3 regions of the Solibacillus cecembensis genome follow, and region 1 is predicted to be linked to each of the others. Evidence: riboswitches for the same ligand, from Rfam matches in the RefSeq annotation. Region 1 holds a riboswitch; each other region holds the start of a gene.

Region 1 (10,058 bases):
TGAAGTTAAAGCGATTACATTCACTGGTTCTAATGGTGTAGGGCAAAATATTTTAAATACAGCAGGTCATACGAATAAAAAAATCCAACTAGAGCTAGGTGGAAAAAATGCGGCCATTATTTTGGCGGACGCGGATTTAAATATAGCAGCCAAGTTGACAATTGAAGGTGCGATGAAACAAACAGGCCAGCGTTGTACTGCTACTAGTCGAGTATACGTTGAAGAAGCTGTTTATGAAAAAGTTTTAGAGCAATTAATTGTAGAAGCACAAAAAATTGAAGTTGGTGTTACGATGGGTCCTGTTTCATCTAAAGGGCAATATGACAATATTTTAGCTGCTATTGAAAAAGCAAAAACTGATGGGGCACAACTAGTGTTTGGCGGTGGTCCTACAGAGGGGCAGTCGGAAGGATACTTCATTGATCCAACGATTTTCACAAATGTAACGCATGACATGGCGATTGCACACGAAGAAGTTTTTGGACCAGTTTTAGCTGTCATAAAGGTAAAAGATTATGAGGAAGCCCTTCAATTATCGAATGATTCACAGTTTGGTTTAAGTGCCTCTATTTATACAAGTAATATTCAAAAAGCATTTGATTTTATCAACCGTAGTGAGGTAGGCCTTGTTCAAGTAAATGATGAAACAGGTGGAGCAGAGCCTCAAGCGCCATTTGGTGGCGTGAAAAATTCAAGTACTGGCGCCCGTGAACAAGGTCAGGCTGCAAAAGAGTTTTTCACAACAATGAAGACCGTGACGATTAATACAAAGTAAAATGTTCAGATGAGAAGTTAGGCAACGTGTCCATTATGTTGCACAGTAAGACATGATTTTTATATCGAACTAATGAGAATATGGATCAAAATGACAAGTGTCTAATGTTATTTTGATTCATATTTTTATTTGACTGCTTTTACCATAATTAATTGCTATTCTCCTTGTCCAACACTAAGTCCGTATAAAGTTCCAATTGTTCTTCTTTAAAATAAAAGCCCTGAACCACAAAATTTGCAGTACAGGACATTTCAGTTTTAAACGGCTTCTATCACTGTAATAGATAGCCCAAATTCGGTTGGATGAACTTTTGCATGCACATCATAAACATCACGTAAACTTTGTTTAGTAATGACTTCAGAAGGACTACCTACTTTATAAATTTTACCTTGATTCATTAATACGACATAATCTGAATACCTAGACGCCAGTTCCAAATCATGCAGTACGACAATGACTAAACGATTTTCATTTGCCAATTGTTTGATTGAATTTAATACTTGAATTTGATGTTTGATATCTAATGCAGAAATTGGTTCATCAAGCATTAAAATAGTTGGTTGTTGCACTAATGCACGGGCTATCGATGTTCTTTGGCGCTCTCCGCCACTCAATTCATCGACATAATTCTGTTGTAAACTCTCTAACTTTAAATACTGTAACGTCTCATTCACCACTTGTTGATCTAAATCCGTGACATTCCATTTAATATACGGCTTTCGCCCAAGCATGACGTATTCTTGAACCGTCATCGGAAAGCTTTGTAAAAAATGTTGTGGGACGTATCCAATTTTTTTTGCACGATCCTCACCCTTCAAGTAATTTAAAAGAACACCGTCAATTGAAATCGTGCCAGATGTAGGCTTTGTTACAGCTGCTAAACATTTAAGAAACGTTGATTTTCCGGCACCATTTGGTCCAATAATCGCCACAAATTTTCCATGTGATAATGTTAAATTCAAGTCATGTAAAATTTGCTTTTTCCCCGCAGAGAATGATAGATTTTGTACGTGTAACAACGATTTTACCCCCAATAATCCTTTTTCTTTTGTAATAGAATATAGATGAAAAATGGCGCACCAATACAAGATGTTATAATTCCAACTGGGATCTCAATCGGAGCAAGTATAGTTCTTGCTACCGTATCACTTACTAGTAATATCAAAGCACCTAGTAGACTAGAAACCGGAATTAAAAAACGATAGTCTACACCAACGAGTATGCGACCTATATGCGGTGCAACTAAGCCAATAAACCCAATAATACCAACAAAGGCAATAGAACTTGAAGCGAGTAATGTAACGAGTAATAAACTGCCGATTTTTAGTACCTTTACATTAACACCTAACGTCTTTGCTACTTCATCACCTGCATTAAGAGAATTAAAACTCCAACTTAAACGAAGTAAAATCAATAAGCCAATTGTTAATAAGGGAGCAAGTATATAAACGACTTCCCAGCTTGCCCCCCAAAAACCGCCCATAAGCCAAACGACTAGATTTTTTAATGCTTCGTTATCTGAAAAATATTTCATTGCTGAAACGCCCGCTGAGAATAAATTGCCGATTGCCACACCTGCTAATAATAAAACGGTCGTTGATCCATTTTTAATTGTGGCGATTCCATAAACGATAAAAACAGAGATACATCCAAAGAAAAAGGCGTTAAATGCAATGAGCCATTTACCTGAGGCAACTAAATCCATACCGAAAATACTCGTTCCTAAAACAATGGCTAACGCAGCTCCAAAAGAGGCACCACTTGAAACCCCTAATGTAAACGGACTAGCTAATGGATTTTTCAATAACACCTGCATAACAACCCCTGCAACGGCTAAAGACATACCTGTTATAATTGCTAGTAAAATTCGGGGCATTCGAATTTCTTTGATTATGTATCGATTGATTTCATCCGTCATCGGTTCAAGACCTATTAACTGCTTAACCGGGATATTTGCACTGCCTGATAACAAGGCATAGCATACGGCAACAGCTAATAAAACGATTAATAAACTTAATACGATCCAAGCTTTTGGAGAAGTCAATTTGCCTTGTTTCAACCAACTATTTTGCACCATGGAACCAAATTCCACTTGCTGTAACCCCTAACCAGTTTTCAAAATACTCTTTAATGTAATCTTCTACAATAATATCTTCAAATCTATCTGGATATAAATATTTTCCTAATTGTAAACGACCAATAAATCCTTTATCAGAACCGAAGAAATTCGTATAGAACATATAAACATCTTTATTTTTTCCGGCTGTCATTTGGCTAACCGCTGTATTAGTAACAACATTGTCTAATAATCCAGTAAAGCTTGTTGCATCCTTTGCATCATAGCCCCCAAAGAAATTACCATGTAACGTAATGACATCTGGATTTGCCGTTAAGACAAATTCTTCTTCAACGTTTACAGTTGTAGACGACTTTGTAGACTCCCATAAAATATCTGGCGTCGGATCAATACCACCTGCTAAAATAGTGGCAAAACCTTCCCCTGGACCAGCTTGTCCATCTAGTGTTGCCGTTGGATAAATATTATATTTTCCATTTGTATTGAGTGCACCAGCAGATAATGCTAATACGGATTTCTTTTGGTCTGTTGGAATATCTTTTGTACGTTGTGTTAATATTTGTTCAATATTTTGCTTCCACGTAATGTACTCTTCAGCGCGATCTTCTTTTCCGAAAATTTTTGCTAATATACGTAGTTCCTCATCCATTTGATCTGCTAAATAGTTATTTAAACGAACCACTTTAATTCCTACAGGTTCTAATTTTTCCTCAAGCGTATTATCTGGACGATTTGTAAATGTAAAGACAACTTCAGGTTTTAAAGATAAAATCGATTCAATATTTAGTTCGTCTGTTTTCCCCACATCTGGTAAATCATTTAACCCTAAATAGCCGTTATTTTTAATTGTATTGTCACCTGTTGCGATAATCGCGTCTTGTGCACCCAGTAATGTAATAGCTTCTGCTGTATTACGGTTAATAACAACAGCCTTTGTTACTGGTAAAGATAGTGTAATTTCTTTTCCTGTTGTATCTGTGAAAGTAATCTCATTTGCCTCTTCATTCACATTTTCATTTGCTTGTGATGTTCCAGTCGATTCTTTATTTGCATTTACCTCAGCAGGTTCTTCACTAGAGCAACCTACAAGTAAAAAAGTTAATAAAAAACCGTAAACTAGAGTTTTTACATAGTTTTTCACTAAATAACTCTCCTTCAAAATGTTTTATTAAGTGCTAACACACGAAATACCCCTAAACAAAAAAAGCCTATTTCCAGTAAGAACTAGAAATAGGCTTAGGCATCCTAAAAAATATGTAATGGAATACAAAAAACTGTATTTGTCGCCGCCCTTCTCCCACCGAAAAGTCATGTTGCTGTAACAAAGCAGGTTTCCTGGCTAAAGCGTCATTTTACTTTTACATCTTCCCATCAATTTGACAGTGATTGATTGTAATTTCATCAGCTATTACAGTTGCGGGGGCAGCATTAGATTTTAACTAATTTCCCTTTTACCTCTTACAAAATAAGAGCACTTTACTACATTCATTATGAAATTAACGTAACTTTATCATTTTATTTCCATTTTTACAATAACAATTAATTAAAAATTATCACTATTCAGAAGAGAAAAGCGTTTATGGGAGAACATACTTCTCAAATTTGACAAGTAAATTACCAATTTTCTTATTTCATTCAATTTATTTAAAGAATAATCAAAAAATTAATGATGACAAATATTAGTTACAGTGATACTATTTTTCACATGATGAAAATTGAATGATTTTTGGTGCTTTTTAAGCTTAATAGGGAAACCAGTGAGATTCTGGTGCTGTCCCGCAACTGTAACTTGGAGTATTACATATTACGTCACTGCATTTTTTTATGTGGGAAGGCATGGAATACGTTGAAGAGAAGTCAGGATACCTACCAAAAATTTATTGATTCAGACCTACGAGGATAGGTGCGTGAAACAAGCAATAAGCGCTTGTTTTTGTGATGCACTTTTACTCTTAAAAAGTGTATTTTTTTATGCACTTTTTCATCAAATATGAAAAAGGAGTAAAAACATGAAACAATTATTACCAAAACTTGCTTACTTCGGTATCGTTTTATTATTTATACCAAAGCAAGCGCATGCCATGCACATTATGGAAGGATTTTTACCGATAGGTTGGGCTATCTTCTGGTTTGCACTATGCCTACCGTTTCTTATGAAGGGGCTTCAAGTCATTCGCATAGTCGTAAAAGAAAACCCAGAAAGCAAACTACTACTTGCTTTATCAGGTGCATTTACATTTGTTTTATCCGCATTAAAAATTCCATCGGTAACAGGTAGCTGTTCCCATCCAACTGGGGTTGGATTAGGTTCTATTTTATTTGGACCATTTGTTATGAGTGTACTTGGATCAATCGTTTTACTATTTCAATCGATTCTACTTGCACATGGAGGTCTTACAACATTAGGTGCGAACATTTTCTCAATGGCGATAGTTGGACCATTTATTGCCGTTGGAGTTTTTAAATTAGCAACAAAATGGGGATTATCATTTAGCGTAGCTGTATTTTTAGCGGCGATGCTTGGTGATTTTGGTACATATGTCATGACATCTGTTCAATTAGCATTAGCGTTCCCTTCTGAAGTTGGTGGTATTTTAGGTTCATTCCAAAAATTCGCAAGCATCTTTGCATTAACGCAAATTCCGTTAGCAATTAGTGAAGGGTTATTAACTGTGATGATTATGAACTTCTTACAAAAATATAATATGAAAGAATTAGTTCAACTACGTATTTTAAAGCCAAAGGAGAGCTAACATGTTTAAGAAAAATTTACTTTTACTGATTGGCGTTGTCATTTTAGCCATTTTACCACTCTTATTTTTACAAGATGCAGAATTTGGCGGTGCTGATGGTGAGGCTGAAGAAGCAATTACAGAAATCGCAGCAGATTATGAGCCTTGGTTTAGTGCAATTTGGGAACCACCAAGTGGTGAAATCGAAAGCTTATTATTCGTTTTACAAGGTGTCATTGGCGCGCTAATTATAGGCTATTTCATCGGCTTTATGCGTGGAAAGCATACGAAAGAACATGCTAAAAATTGATTTTATTGCGAGCCATAATGCGATACAAAAAGTAGCAGCTAGCCAAAAGATGGCGTTTAGTTTCATTACGTTATTGTTAGCAACACTATTACGAAATAATAATTATTCGGTTTGGACACTGTTCTTTATGAGTGGTGCCATTATCTTTTATGCAAAAATCCCTTGGAAAACATATATCATATTACTTCTTGCGCCAATTGGTTTTATTTCGGCTGGGATGGTCGCCATTGTGCTATCTATTACATTTACACAGGATGTTCCTACATCAGTTTTATGGCAAGGTTCGCTTTTTACGATGCAACTATTTATTTTACCAAACGATGGAATACGTGCAATTACGATATTTTGTACTTCGATTAGTGCGACCAGTTGCTTATATTTTTTAATATTAACAACACCGATGTATGAAATTAGCCCGGTACTTGCGAGATTAAAAGTGCCAACGATTATTATTGAATTAATCGAGCTCATGTATCGCTTTATTTTTTTGTTTTTAGAAATGGTCGCGCAGATTTATACAGCGCAGCACGCTCGTTTAGGGTACAGAACATACAAAAAAGGCTTTCAATCATTAAGCTTACTCATTAACGCTCTATTTCGATCAATTTTTTTCCGTTATCAAGCGATGTCGTATGCGATGGCCGCACGAAATATTGAACAATTCATTATTCCACAACAATTTTTAATCGACAAAGAATGGGATCAAAAGTTAACATGGCTAGCGATTATTTTTATCGTAGTTGGTATAGCGATACTTGTTTTGTAAGGAGGTCTTGATTATGACAGAAAGCTTTTTTAGATTTGATCATGTCTCATTCCAATATAGCAATGGTACAAAGGCATTACATGAACTTTCACTATCTATTCCAAAAGGAAAAAAAGTTGCTATTCTCGGTGAAAATGGTTCAGGCAAATCAACATTTTTTAAGTTACTCATCGGACTTGAAAAACCAACTAATGGCGAAATTCAATTTTTAAATGAAACCTTACATTATTCAAAAAAACAATTAATTAACTTGCGAGAGCGTGTTGGCTTTATTTTTCAAGAGGCGGATAATCAGTTATTTGCCTCTACTGTCAAACAAGATATTTTATATGGACCTATTAATTTAAAATGGCCATATGAAAAAATTGAGCACAATGTTTCAAGCGCCATACAGTTAACAGAACTTGAAGACTTAACCGAGCGCCCTATTCATTTTTTAAGTGGTGGACAAAAGAAGCGTGTAACGATTGCAGGCGTTTATGCGATGGATCCAAAAATTTATATTTTAGATGAGCCAACGAGCAGTTTAGATTACTATTTTTCAAATCAACTTACGACGTATTTAGATGAACTTGATGATGGAGAGCGAACATTTTTATATTCCACGCACCAAGTCAATTTAATTTATGAATGGGCCGATCATTTTATCGTCTTTCATAAAGGACAATTACTTTATTCAGGACAACGAGATGCGCTATTTTCAAATGACGCACTGTTAGTAAAAGCGCATATTGAAAAGCCATGGCTCGTAAAATGTTATGAAACAATGTTACATGAGGGGTTAATTCAACAACAGTCATTACTTCCCCGCTCAATGGGAGAATTAATGGATCTTGTGAAAGGGCGTAACTATACAACCGCGGAGGCAATCGATGAAAAACGACTTAGAACAACCTAACGAAATACAAGGATTAAACATTCATGTTGAAGATGATATTGATATAGACTCAGAAACATGTTTTCTTCAATATGTAATGGGCACCTTTTTCAATGAATCTAATCAACCAAAATAAAAAGCTGAGTTTGCAGACTCAGCTTTTTTAATACTTTAGCTTTTGCAACATTGCTGATTAAGGTTTTATAGTTGAATCATAAAATGCCAAAGATGTGCAGTATTTTGAGCGTATAAATTTTGGTAGGAAGTACAAAGTGAATATGTGAAAAAATGTTTGGGTGATAAAGATACACTTTTCAATCATTCCTTTCGATATCTGATTGGCAGTTGAAACCCTAGGATTTTTCTAACTGTGCAAATTATGAGAACTTCAAAAATGTCCATATTTACCTTCGTATAAATTAAATAAAGCAAAACAAACTAATGAAGCAATTCAAAATAATTATGGAGGGGAAACAAATGGACAATCAAAAAATACAAAAAATGAGTAGCAAAGCGAATAATGCACTTAGTGTTGGCAGGATGATTAAAAATACGAAAGCAAATATGGAAGAGGCTGAAATTGGCATGGAGTTCGCGATGCCTGAAGAACTGGAACACTTACAAGAAAAAAATGCACGGCGAAAACGTTCAGTCGAAATTATGGAAAAACAAATGAGGGATGAAGCAGCGTTTAAAGCGAGAAAAAAGAGTTTTGAATAAGGAAGTTTAATGACAATCCTCCTGCAAATTTTAATGCAGGGGGATTGTTTTGGGTAATTATGGTATTTCGTACGGGGAAGGGACATAAAATGGTGGTACTGTTAAAGACTTCTGGATATTTGTAATGAAATAAACTGTCTTTTTTAATTAAAATGTTGTTAATAGACAAATTACTTAGGGTAATAGACAATTTCCCTTTAATAATCGCCATTTGACTAGCATTAATAGACAAAATACTTCGGCTATTAGACAAATTGATACAGTTAATAGACAAACTAAGTTTTAATAGACAATTTTACTCATTTAATAGACATTTCCGCGACCTCACCCCGCTCTACTTGCCATCCCAAACATAATTTTTAAGTGATATAACGACAGCATGCAAGACCACATAAATTTATTACAAGGGGAAATTTAGTGGTTGACCAACCCTTTTTTGCGCGCCTTCATGTAAAATTTCAATCTCTGTTTGCTATAATTGAATTAAAATGAATATACTGAAAACTATACAAGTTAAAACGGAGGGGAAAGTTTGAAAAAAATTGTTTCATTGATTGTGCTTATCACATTATGCATGGCGTTTCCACTGCAATCTTTCGCTTCTATTGATGAGGTGATTACACAAGGTTTAGGGAATAATCAAGCAGCTGTGACAATACGAGATATGCAAACAGGGGCAATTATTTATGAACATAATGGCGAAAAATTGATGCGCCCAGCTTCTAATATGAAATTACTAACAGGTGCAGCCGCGCTTGCTGTTTTAGGGGGAGATTATCGCTTTACAACAGATGTATATATTGACGGAGTAATCATTAATAAAGAACTAAATGGCAATCTATACATAAAAGGAACGGGGGATCCAACGTTAAATAACGATGATTTTCTAGCATTTGCAAACGCATTGAAAAATCAAGGCATTCAAAAAGTTAATGGCGATATCGTGGGAGATGATACGTACTTTTCTGGAAATACATTGCCACCGGGTGTTGATAAAATCGATGAAACGTACTACTTCGGTGCGAGGACATCAGCCATTACGATGTCACAAAACCAAGACTTTGATGCAAGTACAGTTATTATTACAGCAACAGCGGGAAAAGTGGGAGTAAAGCCAAGTTATGAAATTATTCCGAATCTAAGTGGAATGACGATTACTAATCAAGCAAAAACAGTTGCAAAAGGCCAAAAAAATACGATGAAAATAGAACGCTCCTATAATACAAACCGCATTATTATTTCGGGTGATTTACCACAGGGAAGTAGCAAAAAAGAATGGGTAACCTTGCAACAGCCAACCAAAAATACACTACAAGCAATGCAACTAACACTTCAAAGGGCGGGTATTCAATTCTCGAAGAATAGTGAAATTATTACAGCACCAATACCAGCGGATGCCAAATTTATTCATATGAAAAAATCTCGTGCATTGTCTGCGATTTTGCCTGCTTTTATGAAGCTCAGCAATAATAGTATTGCGGATATATTGGTGAAATCAATGGGACAACAACAAAAAGCGAAGGGTAATTTAGCGGCGGGGTTACGAGTGATGGAGGAATATGGGGAGTCGCTGAATATCCCAATGGATGCCTGGATATTGGCGGACAGCTCAGGCTTATCCGATCGCAACCGTCTAACAGCGAATGGTTTGTCTTCATTATTATATGAGGTGCAGCAAAAATCGTATTTTCAAACATTTTATCAATCCCTTCCCGTCGCAGGTTATGACGAGCGTCTCGTTGGTGGGACGTTGCGCAAACGCTTTACAACAAGCGATGTAAAGGGAAAAATAACTGCGAAA
Region 2 (10,058 bases), on a different contig from region 1:
ATTCAACACATATTTTAAATGATGCAGAGGAAATGACCGATCAAGTGCTCTTTTTACGAAAAGGTCAACTTGTCGAGCAAGGGTCTCTTCATCAAGTGCGTACAAAGTTTGATGAGCCGCGCTATAAAATTCAATTTGCATCAAGTGAAGAAGCGAGGCAATTTGCGAGTCAATCAGAGCTTGTAGCAAAAGCTGAACAAAATATCGTTTATGTGGATATTCGAGAAGAAAAGCCATCGATGCAACAGCTACTTCAGCTTTTAGCGAGCGCACCTTATCATGTTGTGAAAGTGGAACGAGAAACAGCAAGTTTGGAAGAAATCTTCATGAAGGTGGCGGGATCTGATGGGACAATTTAACACATTGCTACTAAAAGAATGGCGTGAAAGCTGGCGTAGTTTTAAATTTATTTGGATTCCGATTGTCTTTATATTGCTTGGTATTACGGATCCAATCCTCAATTATTTCATGGAGGATATTTTAAATGCAGTTGGTAATATGCCAGAAGGATTTGCGACGATGATGCCGGAACTCCATGCAATCGATTTACTTGCCGCTTCAACGGGGCAGTTTCAATCTATTGGATTAATTGTATTAATTGCATCTTATACTGGTACGTTTAGTAAGGAACGTCAAAATGGCAAAGCCACACTTTTATATGTACGTCCGATTTCTTTTACTGCGATGTTTTTAAGCAAATGGATTGTGGCGAGCAGTGTGGCGATTGTTAGTGCAATAGCTGGCTATGCGGGAAGTATGTATTATACGGTGCTATTATATGGAAAAGTAGACCCTGCTCGCTTTATGGCGATGCTTGGTACGTATTGCATATGGCTGCTTTTTGTCATGGCTGTTACAGTGGCGATGAGTGCCGCATTTAAAACACCGATTGCGACGACGATAACGATTGTTTTAATCTTAATTGGCTCAGTTGTAGATTCCATAATTGGAGGTTTTTGGACGGTTACTCCATATAAACTGTCGACATATGGATTGCGTCTTGTCGATGAATCCGTCACGATGTCAATATTTTGGAGTACGTTTATACTGACGCTTTCATTGATATTTGTCTTTGTTATTGTAGGAATTTACTTTAGTAAAAAAAGAGCGAGCACGGTGAAGGTTTAGCGTTTATATAAAACCGAGGCCGCGAAGCCAATTATAAAATAGTTGTAATATTTCATTTATATGGTATTGTAAAGTCATAATTTAATAAACTATTAAATAAGTGCTTATATTTTGAGATTAATAGGGAAATTAGTGAAAATCTAATGCAGCCCCCGCTACTGTAATAACTGATGAAATCACGAATATCACTGTCTGAGGATGGGAAGATGTGAGAGTAAAGTGAAGTTTAAGCCAGGAAACCTGCTTATTTAATTCGATTACTTACTTTTCGGTGGGAGAAGTGTAGATGAGAACTCAAATATGGCAGGTCGTAGTAGATTCTATTTTTTTAAAATGCGATTTTTTGTATAAATTTTCAGATACCCAAACTTCTTTTGTAAAAGAAGTTTGGGTATCTTTTTTTTACTTGCTTCAGCAAAAGTCCTCTACTTATTAGAGTATGACGATGAATGACAACTATGTACTTAAATCAGGTGTGGTTTAAACCCAAGCTGAAAAAGGTAAAAGCCCCGGCGGATGTCACAGATTTTTTATGAGGAGTTTTTCGAGCAAGCTCGAAAAAAATCTGGACGCAATTACGCCGAGGCGAAATTGATTAGGAGGGAATGTCTTGAGTAAAGGAAAGATTTTTGTAGTTGGGTTTGGTCCTGGAGATCGAGAACATATTACAAAAAGAGCCGTAGATGCATTACAGCAAAGTAATCATATTATGGGTTATAAAACTTATGTAGATTTAATTCGCCATTTAGTAACAGCGCAAACAATTGTTAGTACGGGTATGACCGAAGAAGTATCACGAGCGCAAGATGCTGTTAAACAGGCAGAGGCAGGAAATATCGTTGCGGTCATTTCAAGTGGTGATGCGGGCGTATATGGCATGGCAGGTTTAGTGTATGAGGTTTTAATTGAAAAAGGTTGGACTGAAGCAACAGGTATTGAGGTAGAAGTTGTGCCAGGAATTTCAGCGATTAACTCTTGTGCGAGCTTACTTGGTGCGCCGGTTATGCATGACTCTTGTACGATTAGTTTAAGTGACCACTTAACACCGTGGACAGTCATTGAAAAGCGTATTGAAGCGGCAGCAATGGCGGACTTTGTCATCGCATTTTACAATCCGAAATCAGGACGAAGAACACGTCAAATCGCAGAAGCACAGCGTATTTTGCTGAAGTATCGTTCACCTGATACACCTGTAGGATTAGTGAAAAGTGCATACCGAGAAAGTCAGAACATCGTTTTAACAAATTTAGCGGAAATGTTAGATCACGATATTGGTATGTTAACGACCGTTGTAGTTGGGAATTCATCTACATTCTTTTACGATAATAAAATTATTACACCACGTGGCTATCAAAGAAAATATACGCTTGGTGATGAAAAACAAGTTTGGAAACCGCATCAACGTTTGAAAAAAGAAGCAGAACCGTGGGCGCTTGATCAAGAAACAGGAGAAGCGCAATCCGGCTATGAAAAAATTGAGGCAATTAAAGCAGGACCAAACCCTAAAATAGAGCCTTTGAAAGAAGTGAGCGTAACTACTGTAGAACCAGTGCCAGTAGTGCCAACAAAACTTCAAAAACTTCCGGAGAAAAAGTCAGCACTTGAGATGGCTAGAATGGCATTAGCTTGTATATCAAACGAACCTGTGAAAACAGATTTTTTAGTACAGCAAGCAATCGAATCGATTTTTGAATTTGCCGTTTCGCCAGGTGTCGCAAATAAAATAATTACACCACAGCAAATGAAGGTACTTGCGGATGTGGTAGGGGAAAATGGAACGTTAGAATATACACCAGATCATCGTTTTCATGTAAAAATTCCTACTGAAGCGCCAGAAAAAATTGTTGAAATATTGCGTGAAACAGGATTGTACGTATTGCCTATGGGGGATGTTTTAAATATAAAGGCATGTGATTTTTGTTATGGAGAGAAAGCAGAATCGATTCCATATGCTGAGGAAATTATGGATACGCTTGGCGGTTTGAAGCTACCAAAGGAACTTCATGTTGGCTTTAATGGTTGTGGAATGGCTTGCTATCGCGCGGTTTTTGATGATATTGGCATTGTATATCGTAAAAAGAAATTTGATCTATTTATTGGAGCCAAGCCAGTTGGTCGAACAGCACATGCAGCCCAACCCGTTGCAGAAGGATTAGAGCCAGATGAACTGATCCCATTATTAACGAAAATTGTTGAAGAATATAAAGAACATGCACATCCAAATGAGCGCTTCTTTAAATACTTTAAGCGCGTGAAGAAAATTGCTCATTTCACATATCAAGACATGAGCTGCAAAATTAAAGTAGAAGAAGCACCATGTGGCGATTAGGAGGAGTGGCATGATTTTATTTTTAGCAGGGACGAGCGATGCACGTGAACTTGCCATTGAGCTACAAAAAAAAGGGCATTCATTATTAGCAACAGTCGTGACAGATTCCGCAGCAAATAGCTTGGAAGAGGCGGGTATTGCCCATCATGTAGGGCGTCTTTCAACCGAGGAAATGGCTACGATTATTAATGAAAAGGGTGTCACTACGGTCATTGATGCAAGCCATCCTTATGCAGAAGAAGCATCAAAAACTGCAATGGCCGCAGCAGAGCAATGTAAGTTAACTTATATTCGTTACGAACGCCCGCAACAACAGTATGTGAATCCGTTAATAGCTGAAGTAGAAACATATGAAGAGGCGGCACTTATTGCACGTGAGCATAAAGGAACCGTGATGTTGACGACAGGTAGTAAAACACTTGCGACATTTACGAAGTACTTGCTAAATGACTCCATCCGTTTAGTTTGTCGCATGCTACCAAACAAAGAAAATATGGAGAAGTGCGATTTATTAGGCGTGAAGCAACGCGACATTATCGCGATTCAAGGTCCATTTTCAAAAGAGTTAAATACAGCGCTGTATCTTCAATATGAGACAACGCTTGTTATTACAAAGGAAAGTGGAAAAGTCGGTTCTGTTGATGAAAAGATGGATGCCGCATTGGAATTAAATATTCCTGTAATTTTAATTAAACGACCAAAAATCACTTATATCAATCAATGTTCAACATTTGAGGAAGTTATTCAGAAACTAGGGGGAATTTAAAATGGCAAATATGAACTTTAATATGGATTTCGTACCTTTAACGGTAGATCCAGATAAAATTTACGATTACAGCTTTGCAATTATTAAAGAAGAGATGGGCGAGCACAATTTTACAGATGAACAGTGGCTAGTAGTAAGACGTGTCATTCACGCATCAGCAGACTTTGAATTAGGGCGCAGCATGATTTTTACAGAGGGTGCGATCGAGGCAGGGATTCAATCGATTTTAGCAGGTCGTCATGTAGTTGCAGATGTACAAATGATTGAAAGTGGCTCTGGGCGTAAACGATTCCAAAAACATGGTGGAGATTTACACTGTTACATCGCCGATGAGGATGTTTCAAAAGAAGCGAAATCAATTGGAACGACGCGCGCGATTATTTCCATGCAAAAAGCAACGAAATTACAAGAAGGTGGTATTTATGCCATTGGTAACGCACCGACTGCACTTCTAGAGTTAATTCGTTTAATTAAAGAAGGATTAGCGAAACCGGATTTAATTATCGGTATGCCAGTAGGTTTTGTATCGGCAGCGGAATCAAAAGCAGAGTTAGCGATATTAGAAGGTATTCCATTTATTACAAATGTAGGACGTAAAGGTGGCAGTACAGTGACTGTAGCAGCACTAAACGCTATCTCAATTATGGCTGATGAACGAGCAAACGAAGCGAAATAAAAAAGACCCGTCACAAATGCGGTATGGTTACACAACAGGTTCGTGTGCTACAGCAATGACCAAAGCAGCCTTACAAGCAGTTGTGACTGGTCAAGTTCCTAATGAGGTCACGATTTTTTTACCGGTGGGGCAATTTGCGACATTTAAAGTAGAGACAAGTGAAATTCAAGGCGATGCCATCATGTGTGAAACGATTAAAGATGCTGGGGATGATCCAGATGCAACACATAAAGCGCGTATACAAAGTACTGTGCGTTTAACGGACGTCCCAGGGATCCATTTAGATGGTGGTATAGGTGTCGGGCGTGTAACAAAAGCTGGTTTACCAGTACCAGTAGGGCTGGCGGCGATCAATCCTGTACCACGTAAAATGATTACAGGTGTCGTTCAAGAAGCAATTGACACATACGCGCTTGAACGGGGTGTTGAAGTAATTATTTCAGTACCAGACGGAGAAGAAATTGCTAAAAAAACATTGAATGGACGCTTAGGTATACTTGGTGGTATTTCAATATTAGGTACACGTGGTACGGTCGTTCCGTTTTCCAACTCAGCGTATATGGCGAGTATTGTTCAGGCACTGAATGTTGCGAAAGAAGCAGGGTGCGACCATGTTGTTATAACGACAGGCGGACGTAGTGAAAAATACGCGATGAAACAATATCCTGATTTACCAGAGGAATCCTTCATTGAGATGGGGGATTTCGTTGGGTTTACATTGAAGCATATTGCACGTAAGAAGTTCTCGAAAGTATCGCTCGTTGGTATGATGGGGAAATTTTCGAAAGTGGCACAAGGCGTTATGATGGTCCATTCAAAAAGTGCGCCTATTAGTTTCGAGTTTCTAGCAAATATTGCACAAAACAGTGGTGTTGAAGAACCGCTATTAAATGAGATTTTAACAGCAAATACAGCTTCTCAAGTAGGCGAAATTTTACAAGGGAATGAAGCTTTTTTTGAAGCCTTATGTAAAAATTGCTGCTACTATGCATTGGCACATATGAATACACAAATTAGTGTATCAACAAGTCTGTATGCCATGAACGGAGATTGTTTAGGAAAGGCTGAGAATATTGAAAAATTGCATGAAGATGATTGGTATAGGGGATAACGGCGTAAATGGTTTATTGCCACAATATATTGACTGGATTAATAACTGTGATGTTTTAGTGGGAGGGGAGCGCCATTTAGCGTTTTTCCCACACTTCAATAAAGAAAAGAAAATCATTAAAGGTGGTTTGTCAAAGCTTGTTGATGAATTACAGCAGGAAACGCGCAATGTTGTTATTTTAGTGTCGGGTGATCCATTATTTTTTGGACTAGGTGGTGTGTTAGCAAAAAAACTACCATTAGAAATTTACCCGTATACGAGCTCTGTGCAGCTAGCCTTTTCAAAAATGCAGGAAAGCTGGCAAGATGCCTATATCGTTAGCTTACATGGACGTTCGATAAAAGGTTTTACTCAAAAAATCGATGGACGAAAAAAGGTTGCGATTTTAACGGATGCCAACAATACGCCGCAAGCAATTGCAACGTATTTGAAACATTACGGTATGACGGAATACGAAGCGTTTGTCGCTGAAAATTTAGAGGGGGAAAATGAGTGCTGTCGTTTTATGACGTTAGATGAGATGGAACAGGCTGATTTTTCTCCTTTAAATGTTGTGGTTTTAAAACAAAGCGGGTTGGTTAAGCGTAGTGCAATTGGTATTGCTGATGAAGCATTCCATCAACGGAAGCCAGAAAAAGGCTTGATTACGAAAAAGGAGATTCGCGTACTTTGTTTGCAAGAGCTACAGCTGCAAGAAGATAGCATTATGTGGGATATCGGTACATGTACAGGTTCGGTTGCGATAGAAGCTGCAAAAATTGCCCGTGAAGGCGCGGTATTTGCCATTGAAAAAAATGAGGGCGACTTAGAAAACTGTTTACTCAATCAAGCGAAGCATCGAACAGATTTCACAGCAATTCTTGGTAAAGCACCAGAACGCTTGGATGAATTTCCAAATCCAAATGCGATTTTTATCGGTGGTAATGGCGGTAATATGGAGCATTTATTAGAAACTTGTATTACGCGTTTATTACCAGATGGTCGATTAGTAATGAACATCGCCACGATTGAAAATTTAGCAGATGCGATGAAGTATTTGAAAAACTTAGGGTGCACTGTAACGGTTTTACAAGCTCAAATTTCGAGGAGTAAACCGATTTTAAATTTAACTCGTTTTGAACCATTAAACCCAATATTTATTGTGACGGCACAGAAAGGAACGGACAAATGACATTAGGTATTTTATATGGATTAGGCGTTGGCCCTGGAGATCCAGAATTAATTACAGTAAAAGCTTTCCGAAAATTACAGGAGTGTCCTGTTATTGCCTACCCGAAAAAATTAAAAGGGAGCAAATCGTATGCACATCGTATTGTCGAAGAATACATTAATCCAGCAGAAAAAAATATGCTTGGTCTTGTATTTCCAATGACAAAAGACGAAGAAACATTAAACACTGAGTGGGCAAAGTCAGTAGAGGCGATCTATACATATTTAGAACAAGGGCAGGATGTTGCATTCGTTACAGAGGGTGACCCGATGTTGTTCAGTACATTTATTCATTTAATGAAGCTGATGAAGGAAAAATATCCAGCTGTTCAAATGGAAACAGTAGCAGGTATTTCATCATTCAACGGCTCAGCAAATCGTCTAGGTATCCCACTTGCAGATGGTAACGACCGTGTGGCAATGATTCCAGCAACAGAGGACATGGATGAAATGCGTAGCGTATTAGAAACACATGATGCAGTCGTGTTTATTAAAGTGGCGAAAGTCTTAGAGGATATGCTCGATCTATTAGAGGATATGAATTTACTATATGGCACGCACGTCGTTACAAAAGTAACATCTGATGAAGAAATTATTTGGGATGTAGAAGAGTTACGTGGTGCAGAGCTCAATTATTTATCTTGTATGGTGGTGCGAAAATAATGAAAAAAATATGGATTATTGGTGCAGGTCCTGGTGACCCAGATTTAATTACGGTAAAAGGATTGAAATTGTTACAAACAGCAGATGTCGTTATGTATACAGATTCATTAGTAAGTGAAAAGTTAGTAGCTGAGGCGCATCCAGATGCTGAGGTTATTCGTACGGCGGGCATGCATTTAGAAGAAATGGTGAACTGCATTGTTGAACGCGTTAATGCTGGTAAAGAAGTAGTTCGTTTACATACGGGAGATCCAGCGATGTACGGTGCAACGATGGAACAAGTGGCATTATTAAAACAACAAGGTATTGGCTATGAAGTTGTGCCAGGTGTCAGTTCAGTATTTGCAGCAGCAGCAGCGGTTGGCGCGGAGCTAACGGTACCAGACTTAACACAAACATTAATTTTAACACGTGCAGAAGGACGAACACCTGTACCTGAACGTGAAAAATTACAAGCACTTGCAAGTCATCATAGTACAATTGCGATGTTTTTAAGTGCAACGTTAACGAAAAAAATAATGAAAGAATTTCAAGCTGCGGGTTGGGCGGATGATACACCAATTGCGGTTGTACAACGTGCTTCTTGGCCGGACCAAAAAATTGTTCGTACAACATTATCTCAACTGGATGAAGCTATGCGTACAAACGGCATTCGCAAACATGCGATGATTTTAGCTGGTTGGGCACTTGATCCTAATATTCATGAAAAAGATTATCGTTCGAAATTATACGATAAAACATTTACACATGGTTTCCGTAAAGGTGTGAAGGAAGATGATTAGTTTACAAGAAGGCGTCATCCCGATAGTGGATAAACGCAAGCCATATGCCCTTGTATCCATTACAAAACATGGCGTGGAAAATGCGCGTAGCTATGCTGAAAAATTCCCTTATGTAGACGTTTATTATATGAAAAAGTTTGAGCGTGGGGACGAATCGATGCGTCATATTCAATTGTTTGATGGGACGGTTCGTTTATTATTACCAGCACTCTTTCAACAGTATAAAGCGGTTATTTGTATTATTTCACTTGGTGCGGTCGTACGAATGATCGCCCCCCTTCTCGTAGATAAAAAGCAAGATCCAGCTGTGCTAACGGTGGATGATAAAGGAGAGTATGTCGTGAGCGTACTTTCTGGACATATCGGCGGCGCAAATGCATTAACGCATGAATTTGCTAAAGCAATTGGTGCGCAACCTGTTATTACAACTGCTTCAGACGTTCAAAAAACAATTCCTGTTGATTTATTTGGTGCAAAATTTGGTTGGATTTGGGATGCAGAAGATAAGCTCACTCCAGTAAGTGCTTCCGTTGTCAATGAAGAGCATGTGGCAATCGTGCAGGAAACAGGGGAAAAAAACTGGTGGATGCACGATACACCGATGCCCGAAACGTTAAAGTTATATCCTTCAACGGAAGAAGCGCTCGCAGTAAATCCACATGCGACATTACTCATTACCGATCGCCTTATTGAATCACATGAAGAAGCGCTACTACAAAACGGTGTCATTTACCGACCTAAGTCACTTGTATTAGGGATGGGCTGTAATAGAGGTACATCAGCAGAGGAAATTGAGGCACTCATTGAGGAAACGTTAGTCGAGCTAAAGCTAAGTAAAAAAAGCGTGAAAGCTATTGCAACAATCGACCTTAAAAAGGATGAAGAAGGCTTTTTACAAGTGGCAGCTAAAAACAATTGGGCGTTTATTACGTATACGCCGGAACAATTAAATGAAATGCCCTTAAAAAATCCATCTGAAAAAGTGTTTAAGTATACAGGTGCTTACGGTGTATGTGAGCCTGCAGCGCTGCGGTATGCGAAGGCGAACGAGTGGTTGCTAGAGAAAAAGAAAGGTAGCAATGCAACAATTTCAGTTGCGCGTATTTCTTTTGATGAGGAGGATATACAATGAATCGATTTGTTCTAGCGGGTACAGGTAGTGGCGTGGGTAAAACAACATTCACAATCGGTATTATGCGTGCGCTCATGAAAAGAGGGCTATCTGTGCAAGGGTTTAAATGCGGACCAGATTATATTGACCCGACTTATCATACAGCGGTAACAAAAAGACCTTCTCGAAATATCGATAGTTTTATGATGGCACATGATGTTGTTCGCGATATTGTTGCCCGCGCTAGCTGTGATACGGATGTCAGTATTATTGAAGGCGTTAT
Region 3 (10,058 bases), on a different contig from region 1:
TTGAAAAAAGAAGATGCACAGATTAAAAATTTGAGTGATTTTGCATCGGCTGGGTTTGAGTTAGCGCCGATTGCAGCGAATAACGCGCAGTATACCGTAATCGCTGAATACAATGAGGAAAATCCGGATAATCCAGTAAACTTGAAGGCTGGCGAGGAATTTTCCGTAGATGTAGTGCAATGGGTAAATGAAGGGCGTGTCGATGGTGGCGTTATTATTGAAGGTGCTTTCAACGGGCAAGTTTTAACAGAAGGTGGCCCGTATTACAATTTGAAAGACGATGTTGTTTATAACCAGTTTGCGGTTATTAAAACATGGCCATTATTTAATAAAAAACAACAACAATTTGCAGATGCTTATGATCAAGCGATTACTGAATTAAAAGAAACGGATGCATTACGGGAGCTAACCGTCGAGTTTTACGGTAAGGATTTATTTGAAGTACTCGATTCAGTAAAGCGTTAAATAGAAGGGGCTACTTAAGGGTTTGTTCTTAGCAGCTCCTTTCACTCAAAAACTCGATTAGGAGGTGGCAAGCAAATGGAGAAGTATTTTGATCTATCCTATATTTGGTCAGCATTACCCGCATTGCTCCCTTATTTATGGATTACGATTTATATTGCCGTGTTGTCAGTCATTTGTGGCTCAATCATGGGATTTGGATTAGCGGCAGCAAAATTAAGTCGCAACAAATGGCTGCGCGTGTTAGCGGAAGGTTATACAACGATTATGCGCTGTACACCTTCAATCGTCTTACTCTTTTTAGTTTATTACGGTGTCCCAGCATTTGCTGAAAATCTTTTCGGTGTCGATTTGCAAAATGTTTCAACCGGTGTTTTTGTCGTCATCACATTTAGCTTACAATTTGCGGCGATGATGTCTGAGGTCATTCGGTCAGCGTATTTAGCGATAGACCGTGGTCAATTCGAGGCAGCTGTCAGTGTTGGGTTAACACCATTTCAAGCGTACCGACGAATTATTTTTCCACAAGCATTTGTTATTGCACTACCGAACTTTGGAAATGGTTTCATCTCGGTTTTACAAGAGGGAGCGCTCGCCTACACTATTGGTTTTATCGACATTGTTGGAAAGGCGAATTTAATTATTGCGAATAATTATGGAACGCATACATTGGAAATTTTTATCGCACTGGCGGTTATTTATTGGCTACTTGCCATTATCATTGAAAAAATATTTGCCTTGCTTGAAAAAATCTTTCAAAAAGGGAAGCAACCAATTCGGGCGACATAGGGGGGACACTTGATGGGATTCATTGATTGGAAATTTTTAATTGATACATTTTTTGTAGCATTAAGTGGTGTTCCAGTAGCACTTCTTGTCACGGTTATTTCATTACTAATCGCAGTTCCGTTTGGTTTTTTCCTCGCCTTGTCGCGCATTTATGAAATACCGGTGCTCAATTCATTTGCGAAATTATATATTTCATTCGTCCGTGGAACACCGATTATTATTCAAATATTTGTGCTATATGCAACGATTCCACTTCTGCTAAATGGGCTATTCGAGAAATATGAGATTGATTACCCAATCTATGAAATTAACCCACTTTGGTATGCGTTTATTATATTCTCGTTCAATACGACCGCTGTATTAATCGAAGTTTTTCGTTCGGCATTACAAACCGTATCCAAGGGGCAAATTGAGGCGGCACACTCAGTTGGGCTGACAACATGGCAAGCGTATCGACGTATTATCATCCCGCAAGCTTTAGTTGCAGCAATGCCAAATTTATGTACGGCAACGATCAATTTAATAAAAGCAACGTCACTAGGTTACGCGATTTCACTTCAAGAAATTACGTTGAAAGCAAAAGTAGAAGCTAATTTCGGCTACAACTATTTAGAAGCATATCTTGATATTTTCATTGTGTATTTACTCATTTGTATCGCTGTTGAATATTTATTTAAATGGTATGAAAAGAGATTAAGTCGATATCAATTACGTCTAGTGTAGGGGGAGTGCAAAATGTTAGAAATTAAAAATGTGCATAAAACGTTTGGGAAGAATGAAATTTTAAAAGGTGTGGATTTAACAATTGATAAAGGGGATGTTGTTGTTATTTTAGGTCCGAGTGGCTCTGGCAAAACGACACTTCTCCGTTGTATCAATTTCTTAGAACGTGCAGATGAAGGCACAGCCAGCTTTGATACGATTCAAGTGGATTTACACAATGCATCGAAAAAGGACATTTTAGCCATTCGTAAAAAAACGGCTTTTGTATTTCAAAACTATAATTTATTTAACAATAAAACGGCACTTGAAAATGTGGCGGAAGGTCTCTATATCGGGCGCGGCTTGAAAAAAGAAGAAGCGTTAAAAATTTCAAAAGAGGCGCTTAATCGGGTCGGTTTAGCTGAAAAATACGATGCCTATCCAAGTCAGCTTTCTGGTGGGCAACAGCAACGAGTTGGCATTGCTCGCGCGGTTGCTTTGAATCCAGATATTATTTTATTCGATGAACCTACGTCAGCACTAGACCCGGAGCTTGTCGGAGAAGTGCTAACGGTTATGAAGGATATTGCGAGAGAAGGAACGACGATGCTTGTTGTAACACATGAAATGTCATTCGCACGTGATGTGGCAAACCGCGTCATCTTTATGGATGGTGGCAATGTTGTTGAGGAGGGCACGCCACATGAGATTTTTGTCCAGCCAAAAGAGGAGCGTACAAAACGATTCCTTCAACGCGTGTTGCCAGATGATTATTCGTATCATATATAAGAGAAGGAATTGGTGATTTTTCACATGCGATGTCATTCATAACATATTGGCCTCTTTATTGATTAACCTAATATTTGAATAATCAGGTGTATCTATGTAGATGCCTTTTTAAGAGATTAGAGACGCGGATCCTTCTGAAAGTTGAGGTCGAAATGATTAGCTTCATCATATACGACAAACTTATATCCTTGTTCTCTGTAAAATGCAATAATCCCTGGAAGTGCCGCCAAAGTTTGTGGTTTTTCGTGCATTAGCACAACTTCTCTATCAGAATTTGTGCCACTTTTAACATTCTCTATAATTTGGGCTGGATTATCTTTTAACGTCCAGTCATTGGAATCAATTGTCCAATCCCAAACTTTAATGTCTGCGTCTACAATTTGGTTGCGAATCTGTTCACTTTTCAACCCTGGTGCAGAACCATATGGTGGCCGAACTAAATGGGATTTTGAACCTGTAATCTCATGAATTAGTGCTAATGTTTCATTCATCTCAGGCACAAACTGATTTTCCTTATATAATGTTTTGAATTCATGCGTCATGCTATGGGCACCGATATAATGACCTTCTGTTGTGGCGCGTTTTACACTTTCCTGGAGTTGCTCTTTTAACAGGTTGCTTCCTTGCATGAAAAAGGTTGCTTTCACATCTTGCTGGTGTAAGACGTCTAGAAATTGGTCCGTGAGGTTACTAGGACCATCATCAAATGTTAGGTAGACCACTTTCTCTAAAGGTTTTTCTTCAGTACTTGCTTGTTTTTTCGTTTGTTCCTTATCTTGGCTGATTGAGGCTTCTACCTTCTCTGTCGAATTTTGTTGGGTGTTGTTGTTTACGTCAGAATTAGCGTGTTCTAAAGAATCTTCCATTAGATTAGTTTGTTCTTTACCTTGGATAATCGAAGGTTCTACTTTATCAGTTACATCTTGCTTGATAATTTTTTCATTGTTAGCATACGATTTCCCTACAATAAAACCAGTGAAAAAAGTAGGAACTAGCATAACCAGTATAATCATTACAATTCGTAATCTTCTTTTTTTTATTCTTTTGGCATACTCATCTTGTTGTAATCTCATGATGATAAAATCCTCCTGTTGTAATTTTGAGTGTTTAAGCCTATCTGTCTATGTCATGATAAAATGTTCAATTTTTTCTAATTTTAAACATGTCGCAAATACGTTCTAACTATTTGACGGGCCAAGTGATTAAAAAGTTTAGATTAATTAAAAATGAAATGGCAGCCCAGATATTTTCAGTCCTGCTTATAAGATGGGGAATTTACCATTTAGGACTGGACTTTATTTCGAAGTAAAGTAAAAAAAGCACACATACTTGATTTTAATTAATATATCTGAAAACTCCCGCTTATCTACATACAAACATTCATTCTTCCGCTATAATAGAATAGCCTATTAATTTAATAAAGAATGTGAAGGTTCTTAAAAGTAAGTGTGGGAGATTTATTGTAAAAAATAAGTTTTCCAAATGGACGAATGAGGATTAAAAGGGAAATCGGTTTCATTCCGATGCGGTCCCGCCACTGTAAATGCAAGTTTGTTGAAAAAAACCACTGAAGAAATTTGGGAAGGTGTCAACAAGTGTTCATGCATGAGCCAGGAGACCTGCCTTTACATTGCCAATAGTAAACCTGCGTGGATCGGGAGTGGCTTATAATTGTTATTTCGAAATTATTTGCATACATCAATAGAAGTCTCCCGAGTTGGAGGCTTCTTTCTTTTGGTTGAAGGGCGTATTCTAGATAGGCTATGTAAAATGTAGGAGGAAAAGGAAATGAAAAAAATACAAAATTTAGCGATGCTATTATTTATGGCAATGCTCGTACTTGTAGGCTGTGGCGCAGAAGATTCAAAGCCTGCAACAAATGATACAGAACAAAACGAAACAGCAAAAGGTGAGGACAGTGCAGCTGCGCAGTTCCCTGTAACGGTAACGGATTCAATAGGAAGAGAGATCACATTAGAGAAACAACCAGAACGTATTATTTCTCTTACCCCTTCAAATACTGAAATTTTATTTGGCTTAGGTTTAGACGAAGAGATTGTTGGCGTATCAGACAATGACACTTTCCCAGAGCAAGTAGCGACAAAGGAAAGAGTTGGCGGGATGGAATTTAATTTAGAGCTAATAGCATCACTTAAACCAGACATCGTATTTGCGCATGGATCAGGCATGTACAACTTTGAAAAGGGTATGGAGCAGTTAGAAGCGATGGGCATTCCTGTATTTGTCGTAAAAAATGCAGTGAATTTTGAAGAAACATATGAAACGATGAAGCAAATGGGCCAATTAACAGGTAAGGTAGCACAAGCAGAAGAGATGGTAGCTATTATACAAAAGGATATTGAAGAAATCACAACAAAGGCAGCTGGTTTAGATGGCAAATCGGCATTTATCGTTGTAGGTACGAATCCAGATTTATACGCAGTTGGTACAGGAACGTTTATTCATGAAATGCTTAGTACTATTGGCGTTAAAAATAGTGTGACACAACCAGACTGGCCGCAATATAGCGCAGAGCAATTTGTAAGTGATAATCCGGACGTGATTTTAGTAACGTATAAAGACGATGTTGAGGCAATTTTATCGAATCCAGCGTATGCCGAAATGGATGCAGTTAAATCAGGAAATGTACATTTAATTGATTCGGATACAACAAGTCGTCAAGGACCTCGTATTGTAGAAGGGATTCAATCAATTGCACAAACAATTTACCCAGAGGTTTTCGGTGAATAAAAAATACGCATTCGCTTATTTAGTTTCGGTAGTATTGCTGCTAGTAAGCGTGTGGTTCGGTGTGTCAATTGGATCGGTTACTATTCCCATCTCAACATTGTGGGACAAGGGGACTGATCCCGTTGCCCACAGTATTTTATGGAACATTCGGATGCCCCGTGTTATTTTAGCTGCTATTATTGGTGCTTCTTTAGCTATTGCAGGGGCAGCTTTTCAAGGGTTGCTCAAAAATCCATTAGCCGATCCGTATACATTAGGGATTTCTTCAGGTGCCTCAGTTGGTGCGGTCATGACGATTTTTTTAGGTATTTCGATTCCGTTTTTAGGAAGCTTTACATTACCGGTATTTAGTATGATTGGTGCATTATTGACGATGATTGCGGTATTAAGCTTTGCTCGAATGGTAGACCGCACACTGAAAATGGAAACACTTATTTTAACAGGTGTTATTTTTAGTTCGTTTTTAGGTTCTTGTATTTCATTAATGGTCGCATTAACGGGAGAAGAGTTACGAGAAATTATTGGCTGGCTTTTAGGAAGCGTTTCGATGCGCGGTTGGCCTTATGTGAAAATGATTGTACCTTTTATGGTTATAGGGGTAGTCATTATTTGGCTACAACGCCGTGAATTGAATGCGATGATCTATGGAGAAGAACGTGCGAAGTATTTAGGTGTCAATGTGAAACGTAGTAAATTTATGATTTTGGTAGGTGGCTCGATGCTGACAGGGGCTTCAGTTGCCGTGTCAGGGACGATCGGCTTTGTTGGCCTTGTTATCCCGCATATGGTACGTATCATTATTGGAGCGGATCATCGTCATTTACTACCGATTTCCTTATTGAATGGCGCAAGCTTACTCGTCATTTGTGATCTAGTATCACGGACAATTATTGCACCAGTCGAGCTACCAATCGGTGTTATTACAGCATTTATCGGTGCACCAGTGTTTGCTTATATTTTCTTTAAGCAGCGTAGAAAGGGTGGGGCATAATGCTAAAGGTGAAAAATATTTCAGGTGGCTATAGCGACAAGCCGATTGTCAAAAATGTGTCATTTCAAGTAGACAAGGGAAAAATTCTTGGCATACTTGGCCCGAATGGTAGTGGCAAATCGACATTATTAAAAATTATTAGTGGTGTACTCAAACCGCAAGACGGGCAAATTATAATAGACGGGCAAACGATTGAAAGCTATTCTGTGAAACAGTTGGCTAAAAAAATGGCGGTGCTCCCTCAATTACATGCGAGCAGTTTTTCAAATACTGTCTATGATGCGATTTCTTTAGGGCGTTACCCACACCAAAGTGGCTTTTTCTCTTCGTGGTCAAAAGAAGATGAATTGGCGGTACAAACGGCGATGGAACAAACGGGTGTGGTGCGCTATAAAGAGCATTATTTAGAGCTGTTATCGGGCGGTGAGCAGCAGCGTGTATTTATTGCACAAGCATTAGCGCAAAACTCGGAGCTGCTGTTATTAGACGAACCAACGAACCATTTAGATATTGCACATCAAAAGCAAATTTTAGATATGATTCGCCAGCAAGTGGAACAAAATGGCTTAACGGTCGTATCCATTTTCCATGACATTAATTTAGCCTCACTTTATTGTGATGAATTATTACTGTTAGAAGATGGAGAGATGCGCGCGTTTGGATTGCCGCATGAAGTTGTTTTACAAGGGCGAATTGAAGACGTTTATCAAGCGCGAATTGCTACCTATCCGCATCCTGAATTACCGAAACCACAAATTACGATGCTACCAGCGAAGGAGATGCAACGCAATTTCGCTAAGGTAGCGGTGGGGGATTTTCGCATAACTAAGGACTATATTGAATACACTGCAGAGGCCCCGTTAAAAGTAGTTTCGTCCGCGGTACATAATGCAGGGATCGGCTGGTACGAAAGCTTTTTAAATCGCGCTATTTCTCCTTACTATGATATAAATAAGGTGAATGAGGAAACGGTTGCCTTTTTACAACAACATCAGTTTGCTCCGACAAATACGGTTGTTATGTTGACGGCAGTGGCTATGAATTGTGCGGAAATTCAAGCTTTTTCATCCGGCAGTTGTGAAATCGTCGTTATGGTAACGGCGGGTGTTGGCAATGGGATTGATGTCACGAAAGCCTATTTACGAGATGAGCCATTTCATATTGGGACGGTGAATACATGGGTTTTTGTCAATGGCAAGCTGTCCGATGAAGCGTTTATTCAAGCGATGATTACTGCAACTGAAGCGAAAACAAAAGCATTTGCAGAGCAGCAAGTTGTCGATCAACAAACGAAAACGATTGCTACGGGCACGGCAACAGATAGTTTATTAATTGCCGCGACACAGCAAGGCGAGGAAATGCCCTATGCAGGACCGATTACCGAAGTCGGAAAATTAATTGGTCGAGGCGTTTTCGAAACGACAATGGCGGCAATCGTAAAGTATAAGCAAGCTGGGAAATAGTTACTCATTTATTGTGAAATGGACCAATTACGAAAGGGTGAGTGGGATGAAACTATATACGAAGCAAGGCGATAAAGGGAAAACAAGCATTATTGGAGGCCGTGTCGACAAAGATCATTTACGCGTCCAAGCATATGGCACAATCGATGAGCTGAATTCTTTCATCGGGAAGGCGATTTCCGAATTAGAAAAAGGTAAATTTGCAGATATTATTGCAGATTTAACGGCCATCCAGCATGAACTATTTGATGGCGGTGGTGACTTAGCCAATGTCATGAAAGAACGTCACTATAAGTTAAAAGAAGAGCCAATTATTATAATGGAGCAACGGATTGATGCTTTATCTGAAGAAGCCCCACCATTGCAACGTTTTATTTTACCAGGTGGGTCACCAGCAGCGGCAACTCTTCATATTGCACGTACTGTGGCGCGCCGTGCAGAGCGTGAAACGGTGACACTCATGAAGGAAATTGACGATGTATCACCAGTTGTTCAAAAGTATTTAAATAGACTATCAGATTATTTATTTGCCGCAGCGCGTATAGCAAACAGCCGATTATCTATTCCAGATGTCGAGTATATTCGCAGTGCAAATGTGTTTAAATAACAATCAATTACGGCTTGACGTAATTGCGTCCAGATTTTTTCGAGCTCGCTCGAAAAGCTTCCCCTTAAAATCTGTGACATCCGCCGGGGGCTTAGGCCAACACGATGTTGGTCACTTAGGCGTTGCCGCATGACGCGGCGTCCTTAGCCTAAGTTCCTCTGATTCAGCTGATGTTTGAACCCTCACTGAATAGAACTGCGTTTTTTGTATACATTCCTCACTTTTGAAGTAGTAAAATTATGCTGAATCGAGTTAAAAAGCTAGCTAACGATTAAAAAATCGTTAAGCTAGCTTTTTTAATAATTATATCAAATCTTCACAATTTATTAGAAATAGTGTTGACTGAATGCTCACTCATAACTAAAATGAGGATATAGATAAATTGAAGAAATTTTCTAACAAAGGGGTTTGGAATTTTAGATTAAAAGGGGGAGCGTTATGAATGTATTATTGATCGTCAATTGGATAGCCTTCGGTGCTGTGTTACTATATGCACTTGGTTTATTCGTTTATTTATTAAAAACACGCTATGACTTTATTCAATTAGGTAGAAAAGAAGAGTTCGAGCAAAAACTATCGGCCCGCATCGGCGATATCGTAGAAAAAGTGTTTGGACAGTCTAAATTGTTAAAGGATAAGAAAATGGGCTTAACGCATGTTTTCTTCTTCTATGGATTTTTACTCGTGCAACTTGGTGCGATTGATTTAATTTTGAAGGGGTTACTACCGGGTACACATTTGCCACTCGTTGGCTTATATCCTGTGTTTACATTCTTCCAAGAAATCGTAGCACTTGTTATTTTAGTAGCCGTATTTACAGCGTTTTACCGCCGTTATGTGGAAAAGCTTGTCCGCTTAAAACGAGGCTTTAAAAATGGACTTGTACTTATTTTCATCGGTGGGCTAATGCTATCGACATTAGTAGCAAACGGAATGGGCTTAATTTGGCAAGATCATGGTTTAACAGGTGCTGAGCCAGTTGCATCGGGCATCGCATGGCTGTTCCAATGGTTGCCACAAACAGCAGCTATCGGGATTTTTTATGTAATGTGGTGGGCACACTTACTATTCCTATTAACATTCTTAGTATATATTCCGCAATCGAAGCATTTCCACTTAATTACGTCGATTATGAACGTATTTGCCAACCGTCAAGAGCGTATGGGGACATTACGTCCGATTGACTTTGCAGCATTAGAGGAAGCAGAAGATGAAGAAAATATGCCTCCACTTGGTGTTGGGAAAATTCATGATTTCACACAAAAGCAAATGCTCGATTTATATGCGTGTGTGGAATGTGGTCGCTGTACAAATATGTGTCCTGCAACGGGTACAGGGAAAATGTTATCGCCAATGGATTTAATCGTAAAATTGCGCGATCACTTAACATTTACAGGTGCTGTAGAAACGAAGCAAAAGCCGTGGGTACCTTTTTCATTCTTTAAAAACACACAAGGAAATCAGCTTGCAATGGCTGCTGGTGCAGAAGGGGCGGTAATTGATA

The links. A riboswitch is a leader RNA that binds a small molecule or an ion and turns the genes downstream of it on or off. The one in region 1 is predicted to bind cobalamin.
Region 2: another riboswitch for cobalamin. It lies ahead of cobJ (precorrin-3B C(17)-methyltransferase); the one in region 1 lies ahead of ACQKIH_RS19775 (ABC transporter substrate-binding protein).
Region 3: another riboswitch for cobalamin. It lies ahead of ACQKIH_RS02545 (ABC transporter substrate-binding protein); the one in region 1 lies ahead of ACQKIH_RS19775 (ABC transporter substrate-binding protein).

The regions. Positions count from the first base shown of each region.
Region 1 covers NZ_JBNNMF010000029.1:23,968-34,025, reverse strand. The annotation lists gene ACQKIH_RS19790 (aldehyde dehydrogenase family protein) at 1-775, shown strand, start outside; gene ACQKIH_RS19785 (ABC transporter ATP-binding protein) at 1,033-1,794, opposite strand; gene ACQKIH_RS19780 (FecCD family ABC transporter permease) at 1,800-2,867, opposite strand; gene ACQKIH_RS19775 (ABC transporter substrate-binding protein) at 2,839-3,993, opposite strand; cobalamin riboswitch at 4,161-4,346, opposite strand; cobalamin riboswitch at 4,563-4,740, shown strand; gene ACQKIH_RS19770 (energy-coupling factor ABC transporter permease) at 4,862-5,605, shown strand; gene ACQKIH_RS19765 (energy-coupling factor ABC transporter substrate-binding protein) at 5,607-5,894, shown strand; gene cbiQ (cobalt ECF transporter T component CbiQ) at 5,881-6,660, shown strand; gene ACQKIH_RS19755 (energy-coupling factor ABC transporter ATP-binding protein) at 6,674-7,558, shown strand; gene ACQKIH_RS19750 (hypothetical protein) at 7,533-7,673, shown strand; gene ACQKIH_RS19745 (hypothetical protein) at 8,015-8,257, shown strand; gene dacB (D-alanyl-D-alanine carboxypeptidase/D-alanyl-D-alanine endopeptidase) at 8,790-10,058, shown strand, end outside.
Region 2 covers NZ_JBNNMF010000007.1:100,793-110,850, reverse strand. The annotation lists gene ACQKIH_RS08180 (ABC transporter ATP-binding protein) at 1-359, shown strand, start outside; gene ACQKIH_RS08175 (ABC transporter permease) at 346-1,128, shown strand; cobalamin riboswitch at 1,210-1,390, shown strand; gene cobJ (precorrin-3B C(17)-methyltransferase) at 1,739-3,457, shown strand; gene cobK (precorrin-6A reductase) at 3,468-4,223, shown strand; gene ACQKIH_RS08160 (precorrin-8X methylmutase) at 4,225-4,899, shown strand; gene ACQKIH_RS08155 (cobalt-precorrin-5B (C(1))-methyltransferase) at 4,874-6,010, shown strand; gene ACQKIH_RS08150 (bifunctional cobalt-precorrin-7 (C(5))-methyltransferase/cobalt-precorrin-6B (C(15))-methyltransferase) at 5,985-7,181, shown strand; gene cobI (precorrin-2 C(20)-methyltransferase) at 7,178-7,882, shown strand; gene cobM (precorrin-4 C(11)-methyltransferase) at 7,882-8,664, shown strand; gene ACQKIH_RS08135 (cobalt-precorrin 5A hydrolase) at 8,657-9,796, shown strand; gene ACQKIH_RS08130 (cobyrinic acid a,c-diamide synthase CobB) at 9,793-10,058, shown strand, end outside.
Region 3 covers NZ_JBNNMF010000002.1:149,284-159,341, reverse strand. The annotation lists gene ACQKIH_RS02570 (transporter substrate-binding domain-containing protein) at 1-465, shown strand, start outside; gene ACQKIH_RS02565 (amino acid ABC transporter permease) at 541-1,251, shown strand; gene ACQKIH_RS02560 (amino acid ABC transporter permease) at 1,264-1,974, shown strand; gene ACQKIH_RS02555 (amino acid ABC transporter ATP-binding protein) at 1,987-2,742, shown strand; gene ACQKIH_RS02550 (polysaccharide deacetylase family protein) at 2,859-3,608, opposite strand; cobalamin riboswitch at 4,197-4,383, shown strand; gene ACQKIH_RS02545 (ABC transporter substrate-binding protein) at 4,531-5,493, shown strand; gene ACQKIH_RS02540 (FecCD family ABC transporter permease) at 5,486-6,484, shown strand; gene ACQKIH_RS02535 (adenosylcobinamide amidohydrolase) at 6,484-7,947, shown strand; gene ACQKIH_RS02530 (cob(I)yrinic acid a,c-diamide adenosyltransferase) at 7,994-8,554, shown strand; gene ACQKIH_RS02525 ((Fe-S)-binding protein) at 8,993-10,058, shown strand, end outside.